3 regions of the Pseudomonas sp. GD03875 genome follow, and region 1 is predicted to be linked to each of the others. Evidence: predicted binding sites of a transcription regulator. Region 1 holds the regulator's gene; each other region holds the start of a gene.
What was found. The regulator FliA, encoded in region 1, starts transcription of late flagellar genes. The targets are predictions, from matches to a motif close to CTAAAGTTTNNNNNNNNNNNGCCGNTAA.

Region 1 (3,274 bases):
GGATTTCTTCATCGGCGTCGAAGCTCATCGGTGCGCTCCAAAGGCTCTGTTAGAGCTCTTAAAATCCAAGGCTGGATAGCAGGTCGTCGACATCATCCTGGCTGGCAGCGATGTCATCACGCTTATCGGCATGAATCTGCGGACCTTCACCCTTGGAAGGCTCTTTTTGTTTTTCCTGCTCGGCGCGCAGCTCGTCCATGTCGTGCTGGATGCCGGCGAAGCGGTCCACGTGGCTGGCCATCAGCACCAGCTTCAGCAGGTTGCCTTCCACCTCGGTGACCAGTTGGGTCACGCGCTTGATCACCTGGCCGGTGAGATCCTGGTAGTCCTGCGCCAGCAGGATGTCGTTGAGCTGGCCGGACAGTTTCTGGCTGTCGCGCTCGCTGCGGGCGAGGAACAGCTCGATGCGCTTGGCCAGGTCGCGGAAGGCGTCGGCGCTCATTTCCCGACGCATGAACTTGCTCCAGTCACCGGACAGGGCCTTGGCCTCGTCGCCCAGGTCGTTGACCAGCGGGGCGCTCTGCTCCACCAGGTCCATGGTGCGGTTGGCCGCCTTCTCGGTCATCTGCACGACGTAGGACAGCCGCTCGGTGGCGTCCGATATCTGCGAGATTTCCTGGGCATGCGGATTGCACGGGTCGAGCTGGAAATTGACGATCGCGTTGTGCAGCTCACGGGTGAGCTTGCCGACTTCCTGATACAGGCCGCGATCGCGTGCCTGGCTCAGTTCGTGGATCAGATGCACAGCTTCGCCGAAGCGGCCTTTCTCAAGGCTTTCGACCAGCTGGGTAGCATGTGCCTTCAGGGTCGACTCGAGTTCGCCCAGGGAGGATTCATCGTTTGCCATAGTGCCCCCGCGGCGGACATCAGCCGTTAACGCGTTCGAAGATCTTCTCGATCTTCTCCTTCAGCACCTGGGCGGTGAACGGCTTGACCACATAGCCGTTAACACCGGCCTGGGCGGCCTCGATGATCTGCTCGCGCTTGGCTTCGGCAGTCACCATCAGCACCGGCAGGGTCTTCAGTCGCTCGTCGGCGCGCACCGCGCGCAGCAGGTCGATGCCGGTCATGCCGGGCATGTTCCAGTCGGTCACCAGGAAGTCGAAGCTGCCGCTCTGCAGCATCGGCAGCGCCGTGTTGCCATCGTCGGCTTCGGCCGTGTTGGTGAACCCCAGATCGCGCAGGAGGTTCTTGATGATCCGTCGCATCGTCGAAAAATCGTCAACGATGAGGATTTTCATGTTCTTGTCCAAGTCGACCTCCGTACAGTCCTAAACGCCCCGGCGGCCCGGTTGCGTCGCAAATCATGAAACCGGCCGGCCGTCAGCTCGCCCGCCACTCGCTCAGCCTGGCGCGCAGACGCGCGGCGCACTGGCTGTGCAACTGGCTGACCCGGGATTCGCTGACCCCCAGGACCTCACCGATTTCCTTCAAATTCAGTTCTTCGTCGTAGTAGAGCGACAACACCAGGCGCTCGCGCTCCGGCAGGTTGGCGATGGCATCGGCCAGGGCCGCCTGGAAGCGCTCGTCTTCCAGGCCATGCAGCGGACCGCCATGGCTGCCGGAGACGTCTTCGTGCAACCCGCCCTGCTCGCCGTCCTGCACCAGGTCGTCGAAGCTGAACAGACGGCTGCCCAGAGTGTCGCCAAGAATGCCGTAGTAATCTTCGAGACTCAATTGGAGTTCGGCCGCAACCTCTTGATCTTTAGCGTCTCTTCCGGTGCGGGCCTCGATGGTGCGGATGGCGTCGCTGACCATCCGCGTGTTGCGGTGGACGGAACGCGGCGCCCAGTCGCCCTTGCGCACCTCGTCGAGCATGGCGCCGCGGATGCGGATGCCGGCATAGGTCTCGAAGCTGGCGCCCTTGCTGCCGTCGTATTTCTTCGACGCTTCGAGCAGGCCGATCATGCCGGCCTGCATCAGGTCGTCCACCTGCACGCTGGCGGGAAGACGCGCCAGCAGATGGTAGGCGATACGCTTGACCAATGGCGCGTAGCGCTCGATCAGTTGATGCTGGGAGTCCTGCGCCTGCGCCTTGTTGTACATTCGAAGTCCACTGGCTGCTGTCATACGGCCGTACCCGCGATCGGTTGCTGCACCAGACGCTCGACGAAGAACTCCAGATGGCCGCGCGGGTTGGCCGGGAGCGGCCACGTGTCGACTTTCTGGGCGATCGCCTTGAACGCCAGTGCGCATTTCGAGCGCGGGAAGGCTTCGTATACCGCGCGCTGCTTCTGCACAGCCTTGCGTACGGACTCGTCGTAGGGGACGGCGCCGACGTACTGCAAGGCCACATCAAGAAAACGGTCGGTTACCTTGGTCAGCTTAGCAAACAGATTGCGACCTTCCTGCGGGCTGTGGGCCATGTTGGCCAGCACGCGGAAGCGGCTCATGCCGTAGTCGCGGTTGAGCAGCTTGATCAGCGCGTAGGCGTCGGTGATCGAGGTCGGCTCGTCGCAGACCACCACGATCACTTCCTGGGCCGCGCGAACGAAGCTGACTACGCCGTCGCCGATGCCGGCAGCGGTGTCGATCACCAGCACATCGAGGTTATCGCTGATGTCGCTGAAGGCCTGGATCAGGCCGGCGTGCTGCACCGGCGACAGCTGCACCATGCTCTGGGTGCCGGAGGCGGCCGGCACGATGCGAACGCCGCCGGGGCCCTGGATCAGCACGTCCTTCAGATCGCACTCGCCGGCGATCACGTCGGCCAGCGTGCGCTTGGGGGTCAGGCCCAGCAGCACGTCGACGTTGGCCAGGCCCAGGTCGGCGTCCATCAGCATCACCCGGCGGCCGAGGTCGGCCAGCGCCAGCGACAGATTCACCGACACGTTGGTCTTGCCGACGCCGCCCTTGCCGCCTGTGACTGCGATCACCTGTACGGGATGCATACTACCCATGTTCTTCTCTTACCTTCTTGCCTGGACTGGGCTGGTCGGGCAACTACACCGACCCTTTCCTACACCTTAGAACGCCTTGTACACCGCCGCCTGCTAGCCCGCGCGACGCGCGGGATGCTGATACAGGCCGGCGAACATGTCGGCCATGGCTTCCTCGCTCGGGTCCTCCGCAGTCTGCATGCTCACGGCACGGCTCACCAGCTGGTGGCTGCGCGGCACCTGCAGATCATCCGGAATCTTCGGCCCATCTGCCAGATAGGCTACCGGTAGATGCTGGCTGATAGCCAGCCCCAGAACCTCACCCAGGCTGGCCGCCTCGTCCACCTTGCTCAGGATGCACCCGGCCAGGCCGCACTGCTTGTAGCTATGGTACG
Region 2 (3,274 bases), on a different contig from region 1:
GGCCTTGGCCGCGAAATCCGCGGATGAGCCGGATTGCCACCCGACGCGCCCGCAAGAGCACGATGGCGCCACCAACACGCCATGAGCCATAGCCACCAGCGAAAAACGGGAGCCGAAGCTCCCGTTTTGCGTGTTGCCTTGCGCTTAGCGCGGGAAGGCGGGCGGGTTGACCCCGGCCATGTCTTCCATCACGCGGACCACCTGGCAGCTGTAGCCGAACTCGTTGTCGTACCACACGTACAGCACGACGCGGTTGTCGTTGCTGATGGTGGCTTCGGCATCGACCACACCGGCGTGGCGCGAGCCGACGAAGTCGGTGGACACCACTTCCTGGGAGTTGACGAAGTCGATCTGCTTCTGCAGGTCCGAGTGCATGGCCATCTGGCGCAGGTACTCGTTGATCTCTTCGCGGGTGGTGGCCTTCTCCAGGTTCAGGTTGAGGATGGCCATGGAGACGTTCGGCGTCGGCACGCGGATGGCGTTGCCGGTCAGCTTGCCCTTCAGCACTGGCAGGGCCTTGGCGGCGGCGGTGGCGGCACCGGTCTCGGTGATCACCATGTTCAGCGCGGCGCTGCGGCCACGTCGGCTGCCCTTGTGGAAGTTGTCGATCAGGTTCTGGTCGTTGGTGTACGAGTGAACGGTCTCGACGTGGCCGTTGACGATGCCGTACTGATCATTCACGGCCTTCAGCACCGGCACGATGGCGTTGGTGGTGCAGGAAGCGGCGGAGATGATCTTGTCGTCGGCGGTGATGTCGCCATGGTTGATGCCATGCACGATGTTCTTCAGCGCGCCCTTGCCCGGCGCGGTCAGCACCACGCGATCGACACCCGGGCAGGCCAGGTGCTGACCCAGGCCCTCGGCGTCACGCCAGACGCCGGTGTTGTCGACCAGCAGGGCGTTCTTGATGCCGTACTGGGTGTAGTCGACTTCCTTCGGGTCCTTGGCATAGATCACCTGGATCAGGTTGCCGTTGGCGGTCAGGGTGTTGTTTTCTTCATCGATGGTGATGGTGCCGTTGAACGGACCATGCACGGAGTCGCGGCGCAGCAGGCTGGCACGCTTGACCAGGTCGTTGCTGGCGCCCTTGCGCACGACGATGGCGCGCAGGCGCAAGCCGTCGCCGCCACCTGTCTTCTCGATCAGGATACGGGCCAGCAGGCGGCCGATGCGACCGAAGCCGTACAGAACCACGTCGGTGCCTTCGCGGGCGGCGCCGTTCTGCTTGCCGGCCACGTCGGCCAGCTCGTCCTTGGTGAACTGCTCGATGCTGCGGCCGTTGGCCTCGGTCTTGAACTTGGCGACCATCTTGCCCAGGTCCACGGAGGCGGCACCCAGTTTCAGGTCGCTCATGGTCTTGAGGATGGGGAAGGTATCGTGCACGGAGAGCTCGCTCTCGCCGTCCAGGCGGTGGCGGGCGAAGCGGTGGGCCTTGAGGATATCGATCACCGAACGGTTGATCAGGCCACGGCCGTAGATCGAGGTCACGACATTGTTGTTGCGGTAGAGCTGGCCGATCAGCGGAATCATCGCTTCCGCGAGGGCTTCACGGTCAATCCACTCACCGAGACACTGGTCGGGCTTCTGAGTCACGAGCTATACCTTCCGCATGTAGGGGCTGAAAAAAGGGGCTACATTATGCCGACCGCCGCCAGGCGGGGCAATGTACGCCTGTCGCGACGCATGCAGCCTCCCCCACGGCTCGCGACCTCAAGTAGGCGGCAGGTTCGCCGATATGGTCAATACTCTGACGAATTCGGCACCAACCTGGAGTACCGGGGCCTTCGCTTGCGCTCTGCATGGATGTTCGCGCGATACTCCATGGGGAGATGCTTATGCTGGCTCAATTGACGGTACGTGCAAGGCTGTTGTTGCTGGCGGTGGTGCCACTGCTGGTGCTGGTGGCAGTCATCGGCATGGCGCTGGCCAATGCCAGCAAGCTCAACGACAGCTTCGACGAGCTGTTCAAGGACCGCATGCGGCCCATCAGCCAGCTCAAGGTGGTGGCCGACGCCTACGCGATCTCGATGGTCGATGCGCTGCACAAGTACCGCGGCGGCACCATCGATGAAACGGCGCTGCGCAGGATCTTCGGCGAAGCCCGCAGCGAAGGCGACAAGGCCTGGAGCGAGTACATCGCCACCCGCCTGACCACCGAGGAAAGCAGCCGGGTCGAGCGCACCAAGCCATACCTGCAGCGGGTGCAGCAACTAGCCGACCAGTACATGGGGCAGGTCGCCAATGGTCAGCTGCTGGCCACCGACGCCACCACCTTCAACCGCACGCTGTACGACACCTTCGACCCGCTGGACGGCGAGCTGAATGGCCTGATCGCCCTGCAACTGAACGAAGGCGAGCGCCTCGGCGCCGCCACCGCCGCCCAGTACCTGTCGATGCGCAACACCTTCATCGTCATCGGCGGGGTGGCACTGCTGCTGGTGCTGGGGGCGGCGCTGGCGATCAGTCTGTCGATCATCCGTCCGCTGTCCAGCCTGCGCAGCGTGATCAGCGAGGTGCAGGAGTCCTCCAACCTGACTCTGCGCGCTAATGCCGACGGCCGTGACGAAGTGTCCTACACCGCCCGCGCCTTCAATCTGCTGCTGGAGCACCAGCAGTCGCTGATTCGCCATCTGACGGATACGGCCGTACAGCTTGCCGCCGCCTCCGAAGAGATGAGCGCGATCAGCACCCAGGTCAGCCAGGCAGCCACCACGCAGGGCGACCAGACCAACATGGTCGCCACGGCGGTGCACGAGATGAGCGTGGCGGTGCAGGAAGTGGCACAGAATGCCCAGTCCACGGCGGGCAATGCCGACAAGGCGAACAAGGAGGCACGCCAGGGCAGCGAGCTGGTGCAGTCCAATCTGCGGGCGATCCAGGGCCTGTCGGAGTCGGTGGAGAAGGCCGGCGAAGTGATCGACACCCTGCACGCCCAGAGCGACGAGATCAGCAAGGTGCTCGGCGTGATTCAAAGCATCGCCGAGCAGACCAACCTGCTGGCGCTCAACGCCGCCATCGAGGCCGCACGGGCGGGCGAGGCCGGGCGCGGTTTCGCCGTGGTCGCCGACGAGGTGCGCAGCCTGGCGAGCAATACGCAGAAGGCCACCGAGTCGATTCGCGGCATGATCGACGCCCTGCAAAGCGGCGCGCGCAGCGCGGTGAGCGCCATGCAGCTGTCGCGCGAGCAGGCGCAGAACAGCGTCAGCCATGCCCGCGAGGCCGGCGAGGTGCTCAACCACATCGCCCACGCCATCGAAGGCATCGCCGACGGCAA
Region 3 (3,274 bases), on a different contig from region 1:
AACTTCTGCAGCTGCGGGTTCTCGTCGACCTTGGTCTGCAGCTCCTGCAGCAGCAGCTCCAGACGCTCGCGCTCGATCTGCTCGGCGAGCTGCTCCGCCTGGCTCTGGTCGACGCCGGCCTGGTCGTCCTGGTTGTCGACGGCCGCCTCTTGGGAGTCCGGAGAGTCTTTCAGCTCGGGGTTGAGGGTGCGGTCCGGCGCCGGCGTCGGCGTGCCGCCCAGGTCGATGACGTAGGGGCTGGCACTCTCGGTGAAGCCGATAGGGTCCTGGAAGTAGCCGGAGATCGCCTTCTTCTGCTCCGGCGTGGCCGAGGACATCAGCCACATCACCATGAAGAACGCCATCATGGCCGTGGCGAAGTCGGCGAAGGCGATCTTCCAGGCGCCACCGTGGTGGCCGCCGGCAACCTTCTTGACCCGCTTGACCAGTATCGGCTGGTTGTTCTCCATCGCTCAGCGGCCCGCCTCAGTTGCTACGCATGGCCTGCTCGAGCTCGCTGAAGCTCGGGCGGTGCGCCGGCAGCAGCACCTTGCGGCCGAACTCCACGGCCAGGGTCGGCGGCATGCCGGAGGCGGAGGCCACCAGGGTGGCCTTGATCGCCTCGTACAGGTTCACTTCCTCCTTGGCGTCGTGCTCCAGCGCGCCGGCCAGCGGCGCGAAGAAGCCATAGGAAGCGAGGATGCCGAGGAAGGTACCGACCAGCGCGGTGCCCACCTTCTCGCCGATCTGCGCGTTGTCGGCGGAGGCGAGGATGGACATGGTGATCACGATGCCCAGTACCGCGGCGACGATACCCATGGCCGGCATGCCGTCGGCCACCTTGGCCACCGCATGGGCCGGATGCTCCAGGTCCTCCTTGAGGCTGGCGATCTCCATGTCGAAGAGGTTCTCCAGCTCGTGGGGCGCCATGTTGCCGCTGGACATGATGCGCAGGTAGTCGCAGATGAACGCGGTCATCTGCGCGTCCTTGAGGATGGCCGGGTACTTGCTGAAGATCGGGCTGGCGTTGGGGTCCTCGACATCGGCCTCGATGGCCATCATGCCCTCGCGGCGGCTCTTGTTGAGGATCTCGTAGAGCAGCTTCAGCACTTCCAGGTAGAAGGCGTGGGTGAAGCGGCTACTGAACATCTTCAGCGACTTCTTGAACACCGTCATGAAGGCGCTGCTGGGGTTGGCCTGGAGGAAGGCGCCCAGCGCGGCGCCGCCGATGATCATCACCTCAAAGGGATGAACCAGGGCCATGATTTTGCCGCCGGACAGAACGAAGCCGCCAAAAACGCAGCCGAAAACAACCAGGATGCCGATGATCTTGACCATGGAATTTAAGCTTGAAGTGTCAGTCGAAAAGGGTTCAGCGAAACAACCCTTCTAATTATCGGAAGTATTGAGCCAGACTATAGGCAGTAAAGGCGAAAAGCCAGTTCGGCTCAACCCGCATGCCCACTGACAAGACCATACCCCGCAGCCTCGACGCCTGGCTCAAGCAGCTGGATGCGGTGCGCCTGCCTGTTGCGACCCACCATCATGAGGCGGTTCGCCGCACCTTGCTGGACAGCCGCCGCTCGCTGCGGGAAATCGCCGACCAGATGCAGGAAAGCCCCGCCGTCGCCCTGGCCATCCTGCGCGAAGCCAACCGCAGCACCAACAGCTTCAGCGAGCCGGCGGAGAGCCTGGAAATGGCGCTCAACCGTCTCGGCCTGAAACGTGCTGAAACGCTTCTCGGCGCCATGCCGGTGATGGACGAGGCACAGATTCCCCTGGCGCTTCGCCAGCTGCAGCTGATCAGCCTGCACGCCTCTCAGCAGGCCAACGGCCTGTTCGCCGGGCGCTTGGCGCGCCTGTGGCAGGAAATACACTGGGGCAGCCTGCTGTTCCTCGCCCCGCTGTGGCCACTGGTGGCGACCTACCCGCAGCTCTTCGAGGCCTGGGAAAGGCGCGTACTGGGGCGTGGCGAGCCGGCCTGCAAGGTCGAGCGCGAGTTGCTCGGCGTGGCCCTGCCTTCGCTCTGCCTGGCGCTGGCGCGGCACTGGCGCATGCCGGAGTGGATCGTCCAGGGCTATCGCCTGCTGGTGGAAGACCGCCGACTGCTGGTCAAGGCCCTGCACCTCGCCCGCGACAACGAGAATCCCCTGCACCAGCAGCAGCGCCTGGACGAAGACACCCACCTGCGCCGCTGGCTGACCCAGCCGGGCAACAGCATCCTTCTTGCCAACGGCCTGGCCGTTTCCAGCCACCACAACTGGTCCTGCGAACACCACCTGCGCTGGCAGCGCCTCACCGGCCTCTATCTGCAGCTGGCGCTGCCGGACATGCAGCAACTGGTCCACCAGCAGGCCGCGCAGAGCGCGCGCCAGCACCACCTGCCGGGCCTCTGGCACCCGGCCGAAGCGCTGCTGTGGCCCTGGGACGCCTGCCGCCTGCGCGACCTACAGCCGCCGCCCGCGCCCGTCGCCAACCTCCAGCTGGACCAGTGGAAGCATCACTGCGCCAGGCTCCTGGCCCAGCCCACGCCGTTCGCCAACGTGGTGCAGCTGACAGACAGCGCTTGCCACGCCCTGCAGGCCGGCGGCATGCAGCGGGTGCTGGTACTGCTGGCCGACCGCAACCACACCCGCCTGCAGGCCCAGCAGGTGGCCGGCCTGCCGGCGGCCGCGGCGCAACTGCGCCTCGACCCGGCGCAGAGCCAGGTGCTGCGCCGCCTGCTGGCCGAGGCCGGCCAGCTGCGCCTGAGCCCGGCCAACATGGCCCAGGTCTCCGCCCTGCTGCCGGGCAGCCTCAAGGCGCTGTTCAGCGGCGAGCACCTGCTGCTGCGCTCGCTGGCCAGCAACGGTCGGGTGGTGATGCTGCTGGTGGCCGACCAGGGTGGCGGCGAGATCGGCGCCACGCCCCTGCAGGCCTTCGGCAAAACCGTGCAATGCATCGAGCGGGCGCTGTCTACCTTCGCCCGCCGCGGCAGCTGACCTTTCCGCTACAATCGCCCCTTTTCCACTCTCAGGAGGCTCCGCATGTCCGCCTTCTCAGGCCTGCCGCTGGTGATCGAACCGGCCGAACTGGCCGCCCGCCTGTCGGCGCCCGAGCTGATCCTGATCGACCTGAGTTCCGCCGCCCGCTATGCCGAGGGACACATCCCCGGCGCCCGCTGGGTCGACAGCAAGCGCACCCAGCTCGGCCAGTCGCCCGCCCCCGGCCTGCTGCCGGAGAAGGCGCAGCTGGAGGCGCTGTTCGGCGAACTGGGCCACCGCGCCGATGCGGTCTACGTGGTGTACGACGACGA

Region 2: N5D30_RS12145 (methyl-accepting chemotaxis protein) is a predicted target of FliA. The motif match lies at 1,710-1,737, and genes of this name have one in related genera.
Region 3: motA (flagellar motor stator protein MotA) is a predicted target of FliA. The motif match lies at 1,373-1,400, and genes of this name have one in related genera.

The regions. Positions count from the first base shown of each region.
Region 1 covers NZ_JAOCCV010000002.1:276,126-279,399, reverse strand. Annotated here, with positions in the region: gene N5D30_RS02785 (chemotaxis protein CheA) at 1-28, opposite strand, end outside; gene N5D30_RS02780 (protein phosphatase CheZ) at 59-847, opposite strand; gene N5D30_RS02775 (chemotaxis response regulator CheY) at 867-1,241, opposite strand; gene fliA (RNA polymerase sigma factor FliA) at 1,324-2,070, opposite strand; gene fleN (flagellar synthesis regulator FleN) at 2,067-2,900, opposite strand; gene flhF (flagellar biosynthesis protein FlhF) at 2,994-3,274, opposite strand, start outside.
Region 2 covers NZ_JAOCCV010000011.1:47,417-50,690, forward strand. Annotated here, with positions in the region: gene N5D30_RS12140 (glyceraldehyde-3-phosphate dehydrogenase) at 145-1,593, opposite strand; gene N5D30_RS12145 (methyl-accepting chemotaxis protein) at 1,836-3,274, shown strand, end outside.
Region 3 covers NZ_JAOCCV010000043.1:9,161-12,434, reverse strand. Annotated here, with positions in the region: gene motB (flagellar motor protein MotB) at 1-449, opposite strand, end outside; gene motA (flagellar motor stator protein MotA) at 466-1,317, opposite strand; gene N5D30_RS23990 (HDOD domain-containing protein) at 1,437-2,960, shown strand; gene N5D30_RS23985 (rhodanese-like domain-containing protein) at 3,006-3,274, shown strand, end outside.